Regions from separate parts of the Methylobacterium marchantiae genome, predicted to be linked through region 3. Evidence: predicted binding sites of a transcription regulator. Region 3 holds the regulator's gene; each other region holds the start of a gene.
What was found. Region 3 encodes PhoB, which activates phosphate uptake and scavenging genes when phosphate is short. Its sites were predicted from a motif close to TGTCATNNANCTGTCAT; they were not measured.
Positions count from the first base shown of each region.

Region 1: ACFQ4G_RS02180 (acid phosphatase) is a predicted target of PhoB. The motif match lies at 4,525-4,541, and genes of this name have one in related genera.
Region 2: ACFQ4G_RS09945 (PhoX family protein) is a predicted target of PhoB. The motif match lies at 4,718-4,734, and genes of this name have one in related genera.

Region 1 is NZ_JBHTND010000002.1:156,835-164,572, reverse strand. It holds gene ACFQ4G_RS02200 (thermonuclease family protein) at 1-53, opposite strand, end outside; gene ACFQ4G_RS02195 (hypothetical protein) at 69-917, opposite strand; gene ACFQ4G_RS02190 (lipid kinase) at 1,424-2,338, shown strand; gene ACFQ4G_RS02185 (TerC family protein) at 2,366-3,112, shown strand; gene ACFQ4G_RS02180 (acid phosphatase) at 3,571-4,461, opposite strand; gene ACFQ4G_RS02175 (alpha/beta fold hydrolase) at 4,667-5,545, opposite strand; gene dapD (2,3,4,5-tetrahydropyridine-2,6-dicarboxylate N-succinyltransferase) at 5,725-6,567, opposite strand; gene ACFQ4G_RS02165 (HlyC/CorC family transporter) at 6,799-7,738, shown strand, end outside.
Region 2 is NZ_JBHTND010000011.1:38,182-45,919, reverse strand. It holds gene parE (DNA topoisomerase IV subunit B) at 147-2,252, opposite strand; gene ACFQ4G_RS09945 (PhoX family protein) at 2,682-4,670, opposite strand; gene ACFQ4G_RS09940 (hypothetical protein) at 4,805-5,002, shown strand; gene bchE (magnesium-protoporphyrin IX monomethyl ester anaerobic oxidative cyclase) at 5,012-6,550, opposite strand; gene ACFQ4G_RS09930 (di-trans,poly-cis-decaprenylcistransferase) at 6,578-7,282, opposite strand; gene ACFQ4G_RS09925 (transcriptional regulator) at 7,321-7,704, opposite strand; gene ACFQ4G_RS09920 (hypothetical protein) at 7,697-7,738, opposite strand, start outside.
Region 3 is NZ_JBHTND010000004.1:72,366-80,103, reverse strand. It holds gene ACFQ4G_RS04340 (DUF3320 domain-containing protein) at 1-3,868, shown strand, start outside; gene ACFQ4G_RS04335 (hypothetical protein) at 4,005-4,175, opposite strand; gene phoB (phosphate regulon transcriptional regulator PhoB) at 5,059-5,760, opposite strand; gene phoU (phosphate signaling complex protein PhoU) at 5,852-6,577, opposite strand; gene pstB (phosphate ABC transporter ATP-binding protein PstB) at 6,662-7,480, opposite strand; gene pstA (phosphate ABC transporter permease PstA) at 7,527-7,738, opposite strand, start outside.

The DNA of each region.
Region 1 (7,738 bases), on a different contig from region 3:
TCCCTTACGGGATCCTTGTCTCCGGATGGGTTCCTGGCTGCGGTCGATGTCATCGGTTCGAATGTGTCTCAGGCGCCATGCTGCGTCGCTGCTGCGGCGCTCAGCGGTCCGGGTGCGTAGCGGCGCAGAACCCGGCTCGATTCGGACACGATCACCGGGCGCGGCCCGTTGAAGGAGACTTCGAGGGTCAGTTCCGCGACGCCCTGAGAGCGCGCGCCGTTCCGTGGATTGTCGGCTCGAAAATCGAAGGTGGAGCGCACGATGCAGGTTCCCGTGCCGACGCTGCAGGCGATGCGCGCGGAGCCGCCCTGCATCACGTAGCGTCGTTCGGGCCAACGCCGGACGAAGCGGCGCTTCTCCGCCATCAGGGCGGAGAGCGACAGAATGCGGCCGTGGAAGCGGACACGTTCCGCGTAGAAGCGCGGCGCCGCGGCGACCATGCCGTCGCCGGAGGCGGAGACGGTATCGAGATAATCCTCGCTCAGCCGTTGCGCCTTGCCGGCCCATTCGGGGAAGCGGTCGGCGGAGGCCACCGCCATGCCGGGAGCGACGGTGATCGGGAGCGCGTTCGGAGGGGCATTCGACAGCCGGCGATGCGAGCGCCTGGCGCCCGCTTCGGCTTGGCGGATGCTGCGACGGGTGCGTTGCGGCGCTTCGGCACTCTTCTCCTCGGCGGATGAAGCGCTGGCATCGGCCGTGGCGGTGTCGGGCTTCGTCGCCTGGGATGCGCTGCCCTGTAGTGTGTCCTTTTCGGCCAGGGGCGAAGCGGGCTTCGCTTCGGCTTTCGGCTCGGGCTTCGTCTCCGCCTTGGCCGGAGGATCGACCCAGGCCGGACGCGTCTGGGCGTCGACATTGCCGGCGGAGAGGAGCGCGCCGAGCAGGGCGGCCGAGCAGGTGGAGAACAGACCGTAGCGCATGGCATCTCACCGCTGTCGCGAACGACGTGGAGGGTGGGCACGACCGCATCAGAGCGCCCGGCCTGGGGGAAACGTCAAGGTCGGGCTTTCGGTTGCCCGCGTGGTCGAGATGGCTCGACGTGCGAACCTGCCGTCCCGCGAGCGTTAGCACGACGCACCGATCCGCCGCTTACCCGTGGTATCGTTCCACGCGCTATGCCCGCTGTTCCCACCCCTCGGAATCCGACCGGCCTCGGGACGTCCACGATCCGGCGGCATGGACATCTCCTTTTGCTTCATGCCTCCTCTCGCTGCCGCTACCCCTTGCCATCAGCGCGCAAGCGCCCACCTCTGGAGAGCTTGACGGGTCCGGGCCCCTCTGGCGGCCGAGGCGTCGGCCGCGATGTCGGACCCCTTCTTTGCCTTTGCGCTCACGCGGCGCGAACGCACCGGGGGGTTCTGATACACGTGGTGGTCTCAATGATTTCGCGAGGCATCTCGCGATGCCCGTCCGTGGAGGCTTACGCGTGAGCGCTGCCTCCACCCGCCGTGCGCTCCTCCTCGTCAATCCGAACGCGCGCAACGGTTCGTTCTCCCTCGATTCCGTCCGCGAGGCCCTGCGTGATGCCGGTATCGAGCCATTCGAGCCGCCGGGCGATCCCGATTGCACGGCGGTGATCAAGCGCCATGCGAAGGAATGCGATCTCGTCATCCTCGGCGGCGGCGATGGCACCATGAACTCCGCCGCACCGGCCCTGGTCGAGACCGGCCTGCCGCTTGGCATCCTGCCGCTCGGCACCGCCAACGATCTCGCCCGCTCCCTCGGCCTGCCCACCGACCCGGTGGAGGCCGCGCGCCTCATCGGCACCGCCCAGCCGCAGGCGGTCGATCTCGGCTGGGTCAACGGCCGCTACTACTTCAACGTGGCGAGCATCGGCTTCTCGGCCGAGCTGGCCGGCGATCTCACGTCCGAATCGAAGAAGAAGTGGGGCACGCTCGGCTACGCGATCGCGGCCATGCGGGTTCTTCGGCGGGTGCGGCCGTTCACGGTCTATCTCGAACACGACGGGCAGACCGAGACCATCACGACGATCCAGGTCTCGGTGGGCAACGGCCGGCACTACGGCGGCGGCATGACGGTGGAGGAGACGGCTACCGTCGATGACGGCAAGCTGGATTTCTACAGCCTCGAAGTCTCGCATTGGTGGCGGTTGATCGCGCTGCTGCCGGCCCTTCGCCGCGGCACGCAGGGCAAGGCCGCCGACGTGCGCGCCTTCAACACCACCGAGATCGTTGTGAAGACCAAGAAGCCGAGGCCGGTGAATACGGACGGCGAGCTCTCCACCTACACGCCGGCCCATTTCAAGGTCGTGCCCAAGGCCATCCGGATCTATGCGCCCGAGCCTTCGGCGCGCCCCGGCATCATTCCCACCGCTTCCTGACCTGACGACGTTCGAGGTTCTCTTTCCGTGGATTCCCTTCTTCAGCTCGCCGCAGACCCCACCGCCTGGGTGGCCCTCGCCACTCTCATCGTGATGGAGGTGGTGCTCGGCATCGACAACCTGATCTTCATCTCGATCCTCACCAACAAGCTGCCGGCCCATCAGCAGACCAAGGCCCGCCGCATCGGCATCGGCCTCGCGCTGGTCCTGCGTCTGGGCCTGCTCGGCACGGTCGCCTACATCGTCCACCTGACGCAGCCGGTCTTCGAGATCTTCGGCAAGGGCTTCTCCTGGCGGGACATGATCCTCATCGCCGGCGGCCTGTTCCTGCTGTGGAAGGCGACGAAGGAGATCCATGAAAGCGTCGATCCCGATGACGGGCATGCGGAGACCTCATCCCCCGTGACCCTGAGCTTCGCCGCCGCCGTCGGCCAGATCCTGGTCCTCGACCTCGTCTTCTCCATCGACAGCATCATCACCGCCGTTGGCATGACCGATCACGTGCCGATCATGGTGATCGCCGTCATCACCGCCGTCACCGTCATGCTGCTCGCGGCCGACCCCCTGGCGCGCTTCATCGCCGCCAACCCGACCGTGGTCATGCTCGCCCTCGGATTCCTGATCATGATCGGCATGACGCTGATCGCGGAGGGCTTCGGAGCGCATGTGCCGAAGGGCTACATCTACACCGCCATGGCCTTCTCGGCCGGTGTGGAGGGGCTCAACCTCCTCGCCCGCCGCAGGAGGCGGGCGAAGCAGACCGGCCCGGTCTGAAGGGGAGGCTGTTTCACGGGAAAACGAAGAAGGGCCCGACCGGGAGACCGGCCGGGCCCTTCTTCGTTCGGGAGAGGGTAGGCCGTCACCGAGAGCTGATCGATGGTGACGGCGGCTTCCTGTGCGTAGGCCCTGGAACTCAGCGCGACCGTGCCCGTCGCCAGGGCAGTTCCAATGGTCGCCGCTAAGCAGGTTCGCGTTGGTAAGCCAACGCTTCACCCAGCTTGGCTTATCGATGCGTCGCAGGTTCTTGTCGCAGAACCGGGGACCACTTCTGCGAAACCTGCCTAGCCCGATCCGCCGAAGCGGGGCTTCGCGCTAGGTCGATCGGAGGAGTCGGGGCATGGGGAGCTTCCTGGAACGCCTGCCGCCAATGAAGGCGACAGGCGTGCTCTTGAAGGTCCCGAGCTTGGATATAAAAAAAGTGTTTCGGTATATAAGCTTAGAGTAGTTCGACGCTACAAGATCGGCTCGCGCAGCGCCGAGGTTTCGCGAGCACAGATGGCCTGATCGGGAGGCGAACCTTCCTGAGAAAGGTTCTTTGCGAGTTCGACGCGAGCGCGTTCGAAATCCGCACGGAAGCCTGCATCACCCTGGAGCGAGCTGACGACGACGCTGGCGGTCGTACGTCCGGCCTCGACATCGCTTGCCCAATGCACACCGCAGACGATGCGGTTCTCGCCATAGGCCTTGCCGCGCACGAAGAACTGCGTCGCCTTCTCGGGGACGAGGGCCGCGAGAATGGACGCATAGGCCCATCCCTGGGTGGCATGGCTGGACGGGAAACTATAGGCGTCGCCGAGTTCGCGCGTCCGTGCCACGCAGATCTCGGCCTCGTTGCCGACGAAAGGACGCAGCCGGCGATAATGCTCCTTGAGCGAGCGGGTGGCCCGGCTGATGTCGAGGCGGGTCCGCTCCAGCAGCGTCATCAGGGCCGGAGAACGGGACTGGTCGATCTTGCGGCCGAGCACGCAGGCGAAATCGTCGAGAATGGCGGAAGGTCCGTCGGCCACGTCGGCCGTGGCGAGGTCCCAGCGTGCGCTGCCCTTGAGGGCGCGGGTCGCCGAGAACACCGTCTTGTCCGCCGCTTCGGCAGCAGATTGTCCACGGGGCGGAGGAGGCAGGATCGCGACGGCATCCGGCGCAGTAGCGTCGGAGAGGTAGGGAGCCCGTGCGGCCTTGCCCGGCGTCAGCGGCGTCGTCGCCACGGCCGGAGCCGAACGGGGCCTCGCCTCGGTCGCGCTCGGATCAAGGGTGTTCGGGGCGGGGACCTGCGCCCAGGTCGAGCCCGTCATCAGTGCGAATGACGTCAGCGCGAGCGACGCGACAGCGGGAAGCAGGGGAGACATGACAGCGGCTCTGGATGAAGGACGTCGGGATCGTCAGACTGCATTTGGCCATACTGTCCCTGAACGACACTCGTATGGCACCCTGAGCGCATGACATTTCTCCATTCCGTAATGGATTTGATGGCCGATCGTTTCCTGGGTCTCTTTCTTCCTCCGATACATTTCTGTCGTCGGCACAGCGATGCGGACGCGGCCCGCGCCGATGTCAGAGGTTGGCGCGGATCGCGGCGGCCACCTCACCCGGATATTCCTCGTGCGGGCTCAGGGCACCCGGGATCGACGCCTTGGCCACGCGGCCGGAGGCGATGAGCGCATCCATCTCGGCGCCTGAGCGGCGGGGTGCGCGCTCCGGGCGCAGCACGAGGATCGGGGGAAGATCGTCCCCTTCGAACAGGGCGAGGAAATCCTTGCGGGCCTTGAACGGGTCGAGGCCACCGGTGACGAAGGCGGCCGTGCCGAACCGACCGCCGGGCTGGAGGGTGACGGCGTGCTTGTCGGCGATGATGCCGGGCGTGACATGGTCGGGATCGGCATAGACATGCGCGCGCATCATCCGGCCGATCACCGGCGGGCTGATGTTGACCCGATAGAACGCCTCGCCGATGAGCGGGAACTCGATCACCTTGCGGATGCCCGAGAACAGTCCGCGGCGCGATTCGCCCATGGCGGTGGGCAGCGGCCCACGCCACGTGGGCGCCACGAGAACGAGCCGGTCGAACATGCCTGGATGCCGTCGCGCGGCGGCCACCAGATAAGGTGCCGCATGGCCCGCCGCGACGCCGATCGCATACGGACCTGGTACCGCCGCGATCAGGGCGTCCATGAACGCATGGAAGGTCACCGGTTCCATGGAGATCCGGGAACGCGGATGGTTCCCGAAGCCCGGCCAATCGGGGACGAGACAGCGATAATCGTGGCCGAGATTTTTGGCGAGGGGCCGCATCTCGGCGCGCGCCGAGATCGACGACAGGGCCGGTAGCAGCAGCGCGGCCGGGCCGCTCCCGACGATGTCGCAGGGCGTCGGCACCTTGCGCTCCCGCACGTCGAGCTGGAAGCCGCGGGTGGAGTGGGCCGGTTCGATCATCGCTCGCAACCCCTCATCCGTCACGACCTGCGTCAGTTCGAAAATCTATGGCGCCACCGACCTCCGCACAGGGCGACCCGGCGTCGCGAGCCGGATCGAATCGCATGCTCGGCCAACCTCCTCTGCGCGGGGAGGTGGGCCGCGCAGCTTGGGAGAGAGGCGAAGACCGAGGGGCTGCCTCAGGTGCGAAGCAACTCGTTGATGGCGGTCTTGGAGCGGGTGCCGGCATCCACGCGCTTGACGATCACGGCGCAGTAGAGGCCGGGGCCGGGCGTGCCGTCGGGCAGATCCTTGCCGGGCGTGGTGCCGGAGACCACCACCGAGTAGGGCGGCACGCGGCCGTACATGACCTCGCCGGTGCTGCGGTCGATGATCTTGGTGGAGGCGCCGATATAGACGCCCATGGAGAGCACGCTGCCCTGGCCGACGATCACGCCCTCGGCCACTTCGGCGCGGGCGCCGATAAAGCAATCGTCCTCGATGATGACCGGGTTGGCCTGGAGCGGCTCGAGCACGCCGGCGATGCCGGCACCGCCGGAGATGTGGCAGTTCTTCCCCACCTGCGCGCAGGAGCCGATGGTGACCCAGGTGTCGACCATCGTGCCCTCGCCCACATGGGCGCCGAGATTGATGAAGGACGGCATCAGCACCGCGCCGGGCGCGATGTAGGAGCCGCGCCGCACGATACAGCCCGGCACCGCGCGGAAGCCCGCCTCGCGAAAGTGCTTCTTCTTCCAGCCCTCGAACTTCGAGGGGACCTTGTCCCACCAGTTCGCGCCGCCGGCGCCGCCATGGATGATCTCCATGTCGTTGAGCCGGAAGGACAGCAGCACCGCCTTCTTGAGCCACTGGTTGACCTGCCACTCCTCGCCGGCCTTCTCGGCCACACGGACCTTGCCGGAATCGAGCAGGTCGAGGGCCTCGTCCACGGCGTCGCGCACGGCGCCCTTGGTGGAGGTGTCGATGCCGGCGCGCTCCTCCCAGGCAGTCTCGATGGTGGCGGCGAGGTCGGCATGGGACATGGGGGCATTCCGGTCGGTAAGGGGAGGGCTGTGCTTACAAAAGGCGGCCGGGCCTGTCACCCATCACGGATGGGGAGTGAGGTTTGTGGGGAGAGGCTTGCTCCATGCCCTCCCGCGCGGCCACGCGCTTCGAACCACAGGATCGATTCGGTCGTGGGTTGGTACTAAGAGAAGGCCTCGCCAAGACCGGCACCGTGCCGGGATGACGCGCCCTGGTGCGACGACCGCCTGATGGATACGCATACCGATCTCTGGCTCGCCGCGAGCATCGTGGTGATGTCGCTGCTGCTCTCGGCCTTCTTCGCGGGGGCCGAGACCGCGTTCACTGCCGCCTCTCGGGCTCGGATGCTCTCCCTGGAGAACAGCGGGGACCTCCGCGCACGCCTCGTGAACCGCATCCTCGCCTCGCGCGAGCGTTTCATCGGCGCCATGCTGATCGGCTACAACATCGTCGCCATCGGCGCCTCGGCCTTCACCACCAGTGTGCTGACGACGATCTTCGGCAAGAGCGGCGTGCTCTACGCCACGGGCGTGATGTCTGTCCTGGTCATCGTCTTCGCCGAGGTGCTGCCGAAGACCCTCGCCATCAACAAGCCGGACCAGGCCGCGCTCTTCATGGCACGGCCCGTCGCCTTCATGGTGGCGCTCCTCGGGCCGGCGGCCATCGCCATCGAGAATCTGGTCAGGCTGATGCTGCGCCCCTTCGGCGTCACCATCGGCGAGCATCAGTCGATCCTCTCTCCCACCGAGGAGATCCGGGGGCAGGTCGCCCTGCTTCATCGCGAGGGCGGTGTCGCCAAAGCCGAGCGCGACATGCTCGGCGGCCTCCTCGATCTGCACGAACTGACCGTCTCCGAGGTCATGGTGCACCGCACAAAAATGCGCATCATCAACGCCGACCTGCCCTCTGAGGAGATCGTGCGGGAGGTTCTGGCCTCTCCCTATACCCGCATGCCGCTCTGGCGCGGCACCTCCGAGAACATCATCGGCGTTCTCCACGCCAAGGATCTTCTGCGCGCCCTCGATGCGGCCGGTGGCGATGCGTCGGGTCTGAAGGTCGAGGCCCTGGCTCTCGAAACCTGGTTCGTGCCCGATACGACGTCGCTCCGCGATCAACTCAAGGCCTTCCTCACCAAGAAGACCCATTTCGCCCTCGTCGTCGACGAGTACG
Region 2 (7,738 bases), on a different contig from region 3:
TTTTCGCGTCTGTGACCGCCTTTCGCGGATCGCCGTGCCACGCACGCTGCGGGATTTTCCGCGCCGGCCGGATCGGGTTCCGACGGTGATCCACTTTTGCGAGGACGGAGCCGGTTCCGGACAGGGCAGCTCCCTTTCGCACGCCCTCAGATGTCGAGAACCGCTTCGTCGGCGAAGGCCGCGCGCTCGGAGATGAAAGCGAAGCGGGCCTCGGGCTTGTTGCCCATCAGGCGCTCCACGGCGTCACCGGTGGAATCCCGTGCCTCGTCGAGGATCGCCACGCGCAGGAGCGTGCGCTTCTTGGGGTCCATCGTGGTCTCCTTCAGCTGCGCCGGCATCATCTCGCCAAGCCCCTTGAACCGGCTGATCTCGACCTTGGCGCCCTTGAAGACCGACTTGATGATCCGCTCCTTGTCGGCATCGTCGCGGGCATAGGCCGTCTTCGCGCCGTGCTGGAGGCGGTAGAGCGGCGGAATCGCCAGGTAGAGATGGCCCTTGTCGATGAGCTTGGGCATCTGCCGGTAGAAGAAGGTGATCAGCAGCGAGGCGATATGGGCGCCGTCCACGTCCGCGTCGGTCATGATGATGACCTTCTCGTAGCGGAGGTCCTCGCCCTTGTAGCCGTTGCCCGTGCCGCAGCCGAGCGCCTGGGTCAGGTCTGAGATGAGCTGGTTGGCGCCCATCTTGTCCCGGCTGGCCGAGGCCACGTTGAGGATCTTGCCGCGCAACGGCAGGATCGCCTGACTGGCGCGGTCGCGCGCCTGTTTGGCCGAGCCGCCAGCGGAATCGCCCTCGACGATGAAGATTTCCGAGCCCGCCGTGCCGGCCTTGGAGCAGTCTGCGAGCTTGCCCGGCAGCCGCAGCTTGCGGGTCGCGGATTTGCGCGCGACTTCCTTCTCCTGGCGTCGGCGCAGGCGTTCCTCGGCCCGGTCGATCACCCAGTCGAGGAGCTTGTTGGCCTGGGCCGGGGAGGCGGCGAGCCAATGGTCGAAGGCGTCGCGGATCGCCGTCTCGACGATGCGCGAGGCTTCCACCGTGGCGAGCTTGTCCTTGGTCTGGCCCTGGAATTCCGGCTCGCGGATGAAGACCGAGAGCATCGAGGCGCAGGTCGCCATCACGTCGTCGGTGGTGACGGAGGTCATGCGCTTGGCCTGGCCGACGCGCTCGGCATGCTCGCGCAGGGCCCGCAGCAGGGCGACGCGCAGGCCGCTCTCGTGGGTGCCGCCCTCGGCGGTGGGAATGGTGTTGCAGTAGGAGTGCGAGACCCCGTCCTCCACCACCATCCAGGCGACGGCCCATTCGAGGGAGCCGTGGCCGCCGGGCTTCGTCACCTTGCCCGAGAAGACCGCGTCGGTGACGAGCTCCTTGCCGTCGAGATCGCGGGCGAGATAGTCGCGCAGGCCGCCGGGGAAACGGTGCACGGTCTCGGCCGGCACGTCCTCCAGCCCCTCCAGCAGCGACGGCGCGCAGCGCCAGCGGATCTCGACGCCGCCGAACAGGTAGGCTTTGGAGCGCGCCATCTTGAACAGACGGCGCGGGTCGAATTTCAGCGCCCCGAAGATCTCGGCATCGGGATGGAAGCGCACCCGCGTGCCGCGCCGGTTCTGCACCCGGCCGACCTCCACCAGGGGTCCCTGCGCATGGCCGCGCGAGAAGATCTGGCGATAGAGGACCTGGCTGCGGGCGACCTCGACTTCGAGGTGGTCCGAGAGGGCGTTGACCACCGAGATGCCGACGCCGTGCAGGCCGCCGGAGGTCTCGTAGACCTTCGAGTCGAACTTCCCGCCCGCATGCAGGGTGGTCATGATGACTTCGAGGGCGGATTTGCCCGGGAATTTCGGGTGCGGGTCAACCGGGATGCCGCGGCCATTGTCGGTGATGACGAGGTGGCCCGTCGCCTCGAGCTCCACCTCGATGTAGCTGGCATGGCCGGCCACGGCCTCGTCCATGGAATTGTCGACCACCTCGGCGAAGAGGTGGTGCAGGGCGCGCTCGTCGGTGCCGCCGATATACATGCCCGGCCGGCGCCGGACCGGCTCGAGGCCTTCCAGCACCTCGATCGACGACGCGTCGTAGCCGGCTTCGGCCGTATCGATCGGAGCCTTGTCGACCGAAGCCTTGTCGAGGGGAGCGCGCGCGGCGGAGGAGGCCTTCGCGCCGCGCACGGGCGCCTGACCGCCCGCGAACAGGTCGCTCGGCCGGCCGCCGGCGGGGGCCGGAACGGCCTGGCGTGAGGTCTCGCGCTGAGTCATGGGCCAACCATACAGGAACGAAACGGAAACGTGAAGCGACGGCGCCGTTGCCGGCGGGCGCTCTCCCCGTGTTCCTGCACAGCTTGCGCCGATTCCGTTAACGCTGTGTCGTCGGGGTACCGGAGGTGCCGCCGCCAAGACCATGGTCCGCTCACCTTGGGGCCAGCGAAGGACGCCGCGAACCATGCCTCCACTCGCTCGGCATGAGCCGCTGGCGCGGCCCTCCCTGCGCTGGCTCCTGGATCGCCTTCCGCTTCGCTGCAGGCGTCCGGGAAAGGGGAGACGTGGCAGGCTTGAGCCTGTTCATCGGCGCCGGCTCGTCCCGATTGTCATTCACCGCCCCTTCCCCGGCCGCTCGTAGCGGCAGCGGAGGGTGATCCGGGGACCAGGGGCAAGAGCCGCGAAGCGTCCGGATAAGCGTGGCCGACCTCAGCTTCCGACCCGGCCGCCCCCGCGTTTGGTGATCGCGACGATGGCCGGGCGAGGCGGCATCCCGTCCTTGAAATCCGGCCAGCGGGTGGAGGGCGCCTCGAACGTGGCGGGCACGGCCTTGGGATCCTCCTCGTCGGCCTCGCCGGGATGCTGAACGGCGACGAAGAAGGTGGTGTCGTCGGGGGTGAAGTAGGGGCCGCACATCTCGGCGCCGTTCGGCACCCTGAAGAAGTGCTTGCCCGTGCCCCGCCCCTGCCCGTCCGTCTCCATCGCCCAGATGCCGTCGTTGCGCCCGGTCTTCGACGGCGAATTCCCGTCGGTGGCGACCCAGAGCCGGCCCTGCCCGTCCACCGAGCAATTGTCCGGCATGCCGAACCAGCCGTCCTTCGTCGTCGCCGAGGAGAAGGTGGCGCCCACGGAGGCGATGGCGGGATCGCCGCATTTGACGAGGATTTCCCAGGCGAAGCCCGGGGCCGCGTGGTCGCCCCCGTCCGGGGTGAGTTCGACGATGTGGCCGAAGCGGTTATCGGGCCGCGGATTGGCGGCGTTCACGTCCTCGGCCTTGCGCTTCACGTTGTTGGTGAGCATCACGTAGACCTTGTCGGTCTTCGGGTTGGCCTCGACATCCTCGGGACGGTCCATCTTGGTGGCGCCGAGGAGGTCGCCGGCGCGCCTTGCCTCGACCAGCACGTCAGCCTGGGACGCGAACCCGTGTTCGGGGGTCAGCTTTCCCTGGCCGAAGACCAGCGGCATCCAGGCGCCGCGCCCGTCCGCATCGAAACGGGCGACGTGGAGCGTCCCGGAATCGAGGATGTCGCGGTTGGCGGCCCGGTCGGAGAGGTTCACGGCCGCCTCCGTCACGAATTTGTAGACGTAGTCGAAACGCTCGTCGTCGCCCTGGTAGACGACGTAGGCCCCGCCTTTCGAGACGATGCCGGCCGCACCCTCGTGCTTGAACCGGCCCATGGCGGTGCGCTTCGTCGGGACGGAGGCCGGATCGAACGGGTCGATCTCCACCACCCAGCCGAAGCGGTTGGGCTCGTTCGGCTCCTTGGAGAGGTCGAACCGCTCGTGGAAGCGGCCCCAGGCATAGGCGTTGCCGGGCAGGCCGAGGCGCTTGTGGTTGGCCGCCTCGGCCGACCCCTCGGCCAGAGCGCCGGAGAAGTAGTAGTTGATGTTCTCCTCGCAGGTGAGCCACGTCCCCCAGGGCGTTGTTCCGCCTGCGCAATTGTTGATCATGCCCTTCACCGCACGGCCGGTCGGATCGGCGCCGGTCTGCAGCCGCGCGGAGCCCGCCGCCGGGCCGGAAAGCGCCATCGGCGTCTCGGCGGTGATGCGGCGGGCGTAGCGGGACTCCGGCACCACGGCCCATTTGCCGTCGTTACGCTTCACCTCGATCACCGAGCCGCCATGGGCGGCCATCTCGATCTCGACGAGGTCGCGGTTCATGCCCTTGAAGGCGACGGTCTTGATGTCCTGGCGGCCGAGGCCGGGGAACATCAGCTCCTCGTTGGTGTATTCGTGGTTGACCACGAGCAGGCCGTGCCCGGCCGGGTCGGCGGCGCCGGGCATCGGGAAATAGCCGACGAAGTCGTTGTTGTAGCCGAATTGCCGGGCCTGCGCCGCAGCGCTCTGGTTCAGCGGATCGAAGGCGGGGGCGCCGGGCAGGACCGGATCGCCCCAGCGGATCAGGATGTCGGCATCGTGCCCCTCCGCCACGTGATGGTGCGCGTCCGACCCCGCTTCGATCTCCCTGAACGGGAACGGTGCCGCCTGTCCCTGCGCCGCCGCGGCCGGGCCGGCGGCGAGCGCGCGGGGCGTCACCACCGCCGCGATGGCGCCGACGCCGAGCAAGCCGCGCAGCAGGTCGCGCCGGTCGAACCGGGCGGCGACCACGTCGCCGAACGTGGCGTTGCGGCTCGGGTTGGAGCCGGCATCCTCGCCGTCTTCCGCGGCCTGCGAGCGGGTGCGCAGCGGCTCGGTCATGGTCAAGTTCTTCCTTGGAATCGATCGAAGCAGCCTAGGGCCCGGACATGGCGGGCGGATGACGACGACGCTCCGGAACCCGATCGTAGTCCTGTGCGTTTTCGCACTAAATTCGGTTCGATTGGGAGATCGACATGGCACCGTCCGCAGCTCTGAGCATGGTGCGTCACGACGATCTGATCCGCGCGTCTAAGGCCGCGGGCCATGCCTTTTCCCTGATCGACGACGGGCAGGACGATGCCCGGCCGGCACCCTCTCGGTTTCTCACCCTCTCGGCGATGTCGCTCGCGGGCTTCGTCGCGAGCTGCGGCATGTTCCTCGTGTTCGTCTGAGGCCCTGCGCTAAGCCGCATCCGCGCGGGGTAAAGCTGTCCCGACGCGCCGCTCCGCGCGCGTCGCCGACATCGATTCTTCCTCGTCGTCCTGGGGCGCACCCCAGAATTCCGCGACGGTCGGCCCGTTCCCGACCAGGGGATCGCGCAGGAAATTCGCGATCTCGTAGGGCCAGACCCGGCGTCCCATCCGCGTGTACCAGCGCATGGCATGGCGCAGTCCGGCATCGCGATGGAAGAGCACCCGCGCGAGCGCGCGCGGGCGCGCCTGGACCGCCACCTCGATCAGCTTGAACCACAGCAGCACCCGCCACGGCGCCATGTGCCGGGTCGCCAAAACCTGATGCTTGTAGTCCCAGCGCCGTCGGTCGGTCTGGATCACCCGACGCCCTGCCGCGAGGCCGAAATACGGCGTCCAACGGTGGGGCGTCACGTAGAGCATCTGGATCTGGTCGGGATCGTAGGACAGGAGCTGGCGCAGGCCGCGCCAGTAATCCCGGTCCGTCTCCTCCTCGAACCCGACCACCCAGGTCGCCATGGACAGGATGCCGTGCTCGCGCAGCAGCCGGATCGCCTCCCGGTCTGTGGTGGTGGCTCCTCCCTTGCGGATCTTCGCCAGGGTCGCCTCGTCGGTACTCTCCAACCCGAGGAGGAAGCGTGCCCAGCCGGCCTGCTTGTAGAGCGGCAGGATATCGGCATCGCGCACGATGTCGTCGGCGCGGGTCGAGCCGACGAGGATGAGGTCGACCTTCTCGGCGATCAGCGTTTCGAGGAAGACCCGCCACGCCTTCTTCGAGACGGTGGGATTCTCGTCGGCGAAGTTGATGACCTGCACCCCGTGCTCGCGGTGGAGCCGGGCGAGTTCCCGCGCGAACGTTACGGGATCGCGGTGGCGCCAGCGGGTCCAGAAGCCGCGCTGGCCGCAATAATTGCAGAGATGCGGACAGCCGCGCGAGAATTGCACGACCACCGCCCGCAACCCGCCCCAGTAGCTGTAGCGGGCGTGGTCGATCAGCTCCCAGCCGACCCGGTAGGCGTCGAGATCGCGGATCACCGGCGCGGGCTGCGTGGCATGGGGGCCGTCGCCGCCGCGAAAGGCGATGCCCGGCACGGAGGCAAAGGGCGTCCCGGCTGCGAGGGCCGCCATGAGGCGCCGCGCGGTCTCCTCGCCCTCCCCGCGGACGATGGCGGTGACGTAGGGCTCGTCCTTCAGGATCTCCCGCCAGTGATAGGTCGGGAACACGCCGCCATAGACGATGGCGAGATCCGGCCGTGCCCTCGCCAGGCGCGAGGCGATGTCGGCGATGACCGGATGTCCCGAGGTCGAACCGGAATGGCCGAACAGGACGGCATCGGGATGGAAGGCCATGACCTGCGCGACGAGGGCGCCGGGCTGCATCGGGCCGAACTCGCCGTCGACGAGGCGCACCGCGTGCCGGTCGTCGATGAGCGGACCGCCCACCGCCAGAAGGCCGAGCGGCGGCAGGTGGTCGTCGGGAATCCGGCTGCCGATGGCCGGGTGGGGCACGTTGACGAGGACGATGCGCATGGCTTTTCCTCCCGTGTGAGGGGGGTTTCAGGCGGCGACGGAGGGGGCGGAGAGGCCGCCGAAGCGGCGGTCGCGGCCTTGGAAGGCGATGAGCGCCTCGGCGAGGTCGGCGGCGTCGAAATCCGGCCAGTGGCGCTGGGTGAAATGCAGCTCGGCATAGGCGCTTTCCCAGAGCAGGAAGTCCGAGAGGCGCTGCTCGCCGCTGGTGCGGATCACGAGATCGACGTCGGGGACCGATGCATCGCCCGTGACCAGGGCCGAGAAGGCCTCGCGGGTCATGCCCGGCCCGCTGGCCATCACGGCGGCGAGGATGGCGTCGCGGGCGGAGTAGTCGATGGCGATCCGCAGATGCAGCGCGTGTCCTCCCTGCGTCGCGGCCTCCGCCCGGCCGATGGCGGCGGCGAGGCCCTCGGGCAGGCGGTCGCGCCGGCCGATCACGCTGAGCCGCACGCCGTTCTCCACCAAGCGGGCGATCTCGGTGCGGAGATAGAGCCGGAGCAGCCCCATCAGGGCCGCGATCTCCGCCTCCGGCCTCTTCCAGTTGTCGCAGGAGAAGGCATAGAGGGTGAGGGTGCCGACCCCCTGCGGAGGCGCCGCCTCCACCACCCGGCGGATCGCCTCCACCCCCGCCTTGTGGCCGAGAGCCCGAGGCAGGCCGCGCGCCGTCGCCCAGCGCCCGTTGCCGTCCATGATGATCCCGACATGGTGTCCGGACATACGTTCACTTTGCATGACAAAGTTCCTTGGCAAAAAAAGACGGAATCCGGGTGTCAGGCCGGACGGGCGACGAGGGGAGGAATGGCGGTGTCGGCGCTCGCGGCGGCCGAGGCTGCGTCCCGCACCACCTGTTCGAGGACCGCGAGGTAATCGAGGAAGCGCTGGCGCCCGGCCGGCGTCAGGTGGCAGGTGGTCAGCGGGCGGGCGCCGCCGAGGCCATTGCCGGAGACCTGACCCTTGCGGATCTCCACCAGGCCGGCCTCCTGCAGCACCTGGAGGTGGCGGCTGAGATTGCCGTCGGTGAGGCCGCAGAGCTGCTTCAGGTCGCCGAAGGCGAGGCCCTTGGGCGCCGTCATCAGTGAGGTGAGGAGTCCGAGGCGGGCCTTCTCGTGGATCACCCGGTCGAGACCGTCATAAGCGAAGGGCGCCTCAGACATCGCTCTCCTCCTTGGCCCGGTAGAGGATGGCCGC
Region 3 (7,738 bases):
CTATGGCGACGGCACCGGCTTCCCGGCGCCGGAACGCCTCGACGCGGAGCATCCGCCATCCGGCATCTTCACGCCGCTGCTCGCCGACTCCTCCCAGGTCTCAGCGATCCTGGCGGCAGCGGCCGGCAAGGATTTCGTCCTGTTCGGACCGCCCGGCACCGGCAAGAGCCAGACCATCGCCAACATGATCGCCCAATGCTTGGCCCTGGGGCGAACAGTGCTGTTCGTCTCGCAGAAGAGCGCCGCTCTGGACGTGGTGCGCCGCCGGCTCGACGCGGTGGGGCTGGGCGCCTGCTGCCTCGAGGTCCATGCGGCCAAGGCACAGAAATCCCACGTCATCGCCCAGTTGCGCGAGGCCTGGACCGCCAGGGACGCTGCATCCGTCCCTTGGGACGAAGCGGCCGCCGACCTTCAACACCGTCGACAAGGCTTGAACGGCGTCGTGGAGAGCCTGCACACCAAGCAGGCGAACGGGCTCAGCGCCCATGCGGCAATGGCGCGGGTCATCGCAGACCGGCAGGCCGGCTCCGAGGAGATCAGTCTCGCCTGGCCGAGGGACGCGGCCTCCACACCTGGGCATCGGGAGAGCCTGCGCGACCGCTGCAACGAGCTGCGCGCCCTTCGCCCCATCGTCGGCGACATCGCGAACCATCCGCTCCGCGGCATCGGCGCGATTGCATGGTCGCCCCTATGGCGAGCCGAGATGGAGCAGACCATCTCCGATCTCGCTCGCACGCTGCCGGGCTACGCCGAATCCGGGCGTCGTTTCGCCGAGGCGGCTGGGCTTGCGCCGCTCGCCAGGACCTATGACGGGCTGCACGGCCTTTCCTCCCTCGCCACCGGCCTGTTCCGCCCGGAGGCGCGGATGGGACTGCGCTTCCTGGGGCCGAACGGTGCGATCCTTCGCCAGGCCGCCGAAGCCCGCCAGGCGCATCGGCGTGAGCTCGACCGCCTCATGGCGCGGCTCTCCGTCCCCTACGCAGCCTCGGTGTTCGGAAGCGACCTCGACCGACTGCTCGCCGAATGGCGTGTGGCGAAAGCGTCGAACATCCTTCTGCGGGGTCGGCGCCTCAGGCGAGTGCGCGGTCAGCTCGACTTCTTTGCGCAGGGCGGCGCGCCCGAGGATGTCGGGCCGGACCTCGTCATTCTTGCCGAGATTAAGGCTCTGCGCGCCACGACGCCGGTGCTGGCGGACCATCTCGCGGGTGTCGCCGCGCCACTCCACCCTCCCTGGTCGGACGAGGCGGCCTCTGTCGGCCTGCTCACGGCAGCGACGGCTTGGGCCACGCGGCTAGCACCGGTGATCGCCGCAATGGCTCCCCTCGTGGGCGGACCGGACATCGTTCGGGCGACGCTCGCAGAGTTGCTCGATGCCGAGGATGGCCGCCTCGAAGCCGGCGGCACCCTTGCGCTGGCGAAGGAAGAGTTCGTCGCCCACAGGATCCCGGCCACGAAAGCGATCGAGGCGCTCGGGCGCCTGACCGGCAGGCCTAGGCCCGACCGCCCCGTGGAGACGGGGACGGATTGGGTGGCCGGGACGCTCGCAGTTGCGGAACGCTGGCGCAAGGCCCTCCCCAAAGCCCAGGCCTGGGCGGGCTGGCAGGCGGCGGTGAGCGCGGCAACGAAGGCGGGGCTCGCCCCCCTCGTGGCGGCGATCGAGGCCGGGACGCTCGCGGACGAGTCGATCGTTCCGGCCTTCGAGGGCGCCTATGCCCGCTGGTGGATCGACCATACCGTGACCGAGGATAGCCGCCTGCGCGACTTCATGGGGCCGCGCCACGAGGAGGCGATACGGGATTTCGGTGCGGCCGATGCCCGGCTCTGCGCCATCGCGGGCGCGGCGGTGCGTGTCCGCATCGGTGGAGGCGTGCCCCTCGCAACCGCCTTCGGCGCCGATCCCGAATGGGGAACGCTGGCGCGCGAGATCACCAAGCGCGCCCGGCACATGCCCCTGCGCCAGCTCTTCGCGCGGATGCCGAACGCGCTGACCCGGCTGACGCCCTGCCTGATGATGAGCCCGCTCTCCATCGCCCAGTACTGGCCGGCCGAGGCGAAGCCCTTCGACATCGTGATCTTCGACGAAGCCTCCCAGATCGCCCCCTGGGACGCTATCGGCGCCATCGCGCGGGGGCGGCAGGTGGTCGTCGTCGGCGATCCGGAGCAGTTGCCGCCGACCAATGTGGGGGATCGCGGAGTCGACGAGATTTCGGATGGTCTCGACGTCGCCGACCAGGAGAGCATCCTGGATGAGTGCCTCGCCGCAAACCTGCCGCAGCGGTGCCTCGCCTGGCACTACCGAAGCCGCCACGAAAGCCTCATCGCCTTCTCGAACCGCCACTATTATCGCGGCGCTCTCGTCACCTTCCCCTCCCCCGTCACCGAGGATCGGGCGGTGCGGCTGCACTACGTGGCCGATGGCCTCTACGAACGCGGCGGGGCGCGGGTGAATCGCCCCGAGGCACGCGCTCTGGTGGCGGACGTGGTAGCCCGCGTCTCGACGCCTTCCTTCGCGGCGGAGGAACGCTCCCTCGGCATCGTCACCTTCAACGGCGAGCAGCAACGGCTGATCGAGAACCTCCTCGACGCAGAGCGGCGGTCGAGGCCGGAGCTCGAACGCTTCTTCGACGGGCGGACATGGAAGGAGCCGGTCTTCGTCAAGAACCTCGAGACCGTACAGGGCGACGAGCGCGACATCATCCTGTTCTCAGTTGCGGTCGGCCCCGACGCGGCGGGCCGGATCACCGGGCAGATCAGCTCGCTCAACCGAGAGGGCGGCCACCGGCGACTCAACGTGGCGATCACTCGCGCCCGGCGGGAACTCGTGGTTTTCGCGTCGATGCGGGCCGACCAGGTGGATCTCGGCCGCGGCAGTGCGCGCGGCGTGCGCGACTTCAAGCACTTCCTCGATTTCGCCGAACACGGAGCCCGCGCCCTCGAAACGGCGGCGGCGCCGACGGGGGGAGACATCGAATCGCCCTTCGAGGGCGCGGTGATGGCGGCTTTGGCCGCACGTGGCTGGAGAATCGTGCCACAGGTCGGCGTTTCCGTCTTTCGGATCGACCTCGGCATCGTCCATCCCGACGCTCCGGGACGGTATCTCGCGGGAGTCGAATGTGATGGGGCGACCTACCATCGGGCAGCGACGGCGCGAGACAGGGACCGCCTGCGCGAATGGGTGCTCACCGACCTTGGTTGGCGCATCCACCGGGTCTGGAGTACGGATTGGTGGAACGATGCCGAGGGGGCCCTCGACCGGCTCGACAGGGCGCTACGGGCGGACCTTGACGCCGACAGGGCGAAACCTGCCCCGGTCGTGATCGGGCCTGCCTCTCCTGACATCCCTCAGACGGAGCCCCCCGGGCTCTATGAGCCCGCCGACTTGTCCCGCTTCGATCCCGATCCCACCCGGTTCCATGACCCCACTTACAAGGCCACGCTGGCGGCCATGGCGACCGAAGTTGTCACGCGGGAAGGCCCTGTTTTTGCCGACATCCAGGCCGCACGCATCCTACGCGCACACGGTTTTTCTCGCATGACCAACCGCTTACGCCAGCGTGCCCTGGGGGCCGTCGATCCCCGCTGCCCCCATACCAGCGAGGGCGACCGCATCGTCCTCTGGCCAGAGACCGCCCCTGTCGGGCCGGTGAGGTTCCGGCCAGCGGGAGGGGAGAATCGGGCGCCCGCTGACATCCCGCTCCAGGAACTCGCCGGCCTCGCCCGCGACCTCGATCCGGCACCCGGCATCGAGGCGCGGATGGCCGCGCATCTGGGTCTCGGCCGGATGAGCGACACCGTCCGCGCCCGCTTCACTCAGGCCGCCTCGCTCGCTCGGGAATGCGAAGCGTCGGCCCGTAAGCCCGTCGAATGAGACGGGCAAATCAAGCGCCGCGCGAGGCCATTTTGACCGTCCCACGCCAAGGATTATGGCAGTACGAGACGCGAAAAAGCCCCGCCATGGATGGCGGGGCTGATGAAGATGCCTTTGGAGCCATACAGCTTGAGATTCAGGCCGCGAGCTTCAGGAGTGCGGGAGCGTTGTCGTTTACGAGGACGAGCTCGCCCGCCATGACGGTGGAGGTGCTGGTCGTGGGGGTCAGGCGATCGGCCACGAAGGCCACCAGAGAGATGTTGGCGGCAGCAGCGACGGCGATGGCGGCGAGAATGAAAGCGGTCATATCGATGGTCCTCGAAGCGATGCGTTTGCGTTGCAGCATGTATGACAACCTCCAAGTCCGATTGGTATACCAAATGCCAAATATCAACTATGCATGTAGTGCATGAGATGCACATTGTTTTGCCAAGACCTGCGTCAAACGCATTATGATGCATAACACGGCAACTGGCGCGGGCTCACCGCGACCGGGGGCGGACGCGCCCCAGCATCCAGATACGGTTCAGCGCGACCGGGACCGGGCCGACGACCCGGCTCGCCGCAACGCCGAACGGGGCGGTCGATCGAAGCGGCTCTTCGACCACTGAGCCGGGATCGACGGTAGGGCTACGCCCTCGCCTGTCATCCACTCCTAGCGGGGCTACTGTATTCAGACATTTCTGGAGGGGCTAACGACGATCAGGACCAGTTTTCATGAAGGTCATCGACGGGTAAGCGTGAGGCGCACCGGAACTCTTTCTCCTTCCAAGCTACGGAATTCACCCATCTGCTCGATGGCTGTTCCTTCTATCAAACAGGGTTCGGCACGATGCCCGACGCGCTCCCTCTCTTGGAAGGCAGGTCGATTGCCGACGCCGATTTGCTCGTCGACACCCCAATCGTAGCCCCCCGTCATCCCAGCGCAGCACAGTGGAACCGAGAATCCAGAAACATAGATGTTGCAGGACTGTGCACCGCCAACGGATCTGGATTACACGCCTGTGGCGCGGCCCTCCGGGTCCGGGCTCGCCTTCGGCGACCTGGAATGACGGTTTGGTGCCATCTGCAATCGCCCTGCCTGGACGGAGAGGAGACCCGCGCATCCCGCGAGATGCACGACGGTGACCCGTCATCGTCACGATTGGGGTGCTCGTTCCAGACGGAGCGATGATGCTCCGGAAGTGGTCTCACTCGTCCGTCGAAAACATCTCGTCGAAGGAATAGCCCGAGCCGCGCACGGTACGGATCGGGTCGCTCTGGCGGGGGCGGTTGATCGCCTTGCGAAGGCGACCCACGTGCACGTCCACCGTGCGCTCGTCGATATAGACGTCGTGGCCCCAGACACCGTCGAGGAGCTGCTCGCGCGAGAAGACGCGCCCAGGGCTCTGCATCAGAAATTCGAGCAGCTTGAACTCAGTCGGCCCGAGATGGATTTCTCTGCCCTGTCTGCGAATTCGGTGGCTCACGCGGTCGAGTTCGATATTGCCGGCGATGAGCAGGTTCGCCACGTGGGCGGGCTTGGCTCGGCGTAGGAGTGCACGCACTCTGGCGAGCAGTTCGGGCACTGAGAACGGCTTGACGATGTAGTCGTCGGCACCGGTGCCGAGACCGCGAATACGGTCGCCCTCCTCACCGCGGGCCGTCAGCATGATCACTGGCAGGCGCTCGGTCTCGCGCCGGGCGCGAATGCGGCGGCACAGCTCAATGCCGGAGAGCCCGGGCATCATCCAATCGAGGAGAACGAGGTCTGGGACCTGCTCCTGCAGGCGCAGATCGGCCTCGTCGCCGCGCGATGCGGAATCGACGACGAAGCCTTCCGCCTCAAGGTTGTAGCGAAGGAGGAGGGTGAGGGCCTCCTCATCCTCGACGATCAGGATGCGCGTACTCATGCGGATGTTTTCAGGGTGAGGGCAGCCGTCTCTGTCTGGCGACGCACGGCTGCACGAAGGTCCTGCCGCAACCTGCCGGACCGGGATGCAGTCAGGCGCTGGCAGGGATCGTCACGGTGGCGTAGTTCGAGGCATCGTTCTTCGGGCGATCCCCCTCAGCGAGTTCGTTCGTGCCAGTGACGAGGTAATGGATCGTCTCGGCGATGTTGGTGGTGTGATCGCCGATCCGCTCGATGTTCTTGGCGCAGAACAAGAGATGCGTGCAGAACGATATGTTGCGCGGATCTTCCATCATGTAGGTCAGCAACTCGCGGAAAAGCGAATTGTAGAGGGCGTCGATGGCGTCGTCGCGCTCCCAGACGTCGAGGGCCGCCTTGATGTCCTGGCTCGCATAGGCGTCGAGGACGTCCTTCAGCTGCTCCTGCACCAGATCGCCCATGTGCTGGACGGCGATGACGATTTTCTGCGGCTGGATCTGCTCGGCGATGGCGACCACGCGCTTGGCGACGTTCTTGGAGAGATCGCCGATCCGCTCGAGGTCGTTCGAGACGCGGATCGCCGAAATCGTCTCGCGCAGGTCGATGGCGAGCGGCTGGCGCTTGGCGATGAGCAGGATGGCCCGCTCCTCGACCTCATGCTGGATCGCATCGAGACGCTTGTCGGCGCCGATGACCGACTGGGCCAGCGTGACGTCCCGGCGTACCAGGGCATTGCCGGAATCGGTCATCATCTTCTCGGCGATGCCGCCCATCTCGGAGATCGAGCGGCGCAGGTTTTCCAGTTCCGTGTCGTAGGAACTGACGATGTGGGTGGACATGCTCGCACTCCTCGATCAGGGCCGCCGGACACGGCCTGTCTCGCGTTTCGATCGGGACCGACGCCTGAGGCGGCGCCGACGGGCTCAGCCGAAGCGGCCGGTGATGTAGTCCTGGGTCTGACGCTTCTCGGGGTTCATGAAGATCCGCGTCGTCGGGCCGAACTCCACCAACTCGCCGAGATACATGAAGGCCGTGAACTGCGAGATGCGCGCGGCCTGCTGCATGTTGTGGGTCACGATGACGATCGTGAACTCGGAGCGCAACTGCTCGATCAGCTCCTCGATGCGTCCGGTGGAGATCGGGTCGAGGGCCGAGGTCGGCTCATCGAACAGGATCACTTCCGGGCGCTGGGCCACGGTGCGGGCGATGCAGAGGCGCTGCTGCTGACCGCCGGAGAGGCCCATGCCGGATTGCTTGAGTTTATCCTTCACCTCGTCCCAGAGCGCGGCCTTGCGCAGAGATTCCTCCACCCGCACGTCGAGATCGGCTTTGGGCAGCTTCTCGTACAGGCGCAGACCGAAGGCGACGTTGTCGTAGATCGACATCGGGAAGGGTGTCGGCTTCTGGAACACCATGCCGATCCGCGAGCGCAGCTCGTTCAGGTCGACCTTCGAATCGAGGACGTTCTGCCCGTCGAGGAGGATCTCGCCTTCCGCGCGCTGCTCAGGATACAGGCTGTAGATCCGGTTGAAGGTCCGCAGCAAGGTCGACTTCCCGCACCCCGACGGTCCGATCAGGGCGGTGACTTGCCGGTCGTGGAAGTTGAGATTGATCGACTTCAGGCCGTGGAACGACCCGTAATAGAAGTTCAGATCCTTCACGGCGATGCGGATCGGAGCCTGCTCGTCGGCCTTGTGGCGACCGGTCAGCTGGGCTTGCGTGATCGCGGGGGCGGCGTTCATCGGATGCGTGTCCTTGTCGAAAGCGGGATGGGACGGGGGCGCGGGATCAGCGCGCCCGCTCGCTCTTGATGACGAAGCGGGCCACGATCGAGAGGGCGAGGATCGTGGCGGTGATGAGAAGGGCGCCTGCCCAGGCGAGCTGCTGCCAGTTCGAGTAGGGCGAGAGCGCGAACTGATAGATCATGACCGGGAGGTTCGGGATGCCTCCCATGAGATTGGGCGAAAACCAGTTGTTGTTGTTGAGCGCGGTGAAGAGCA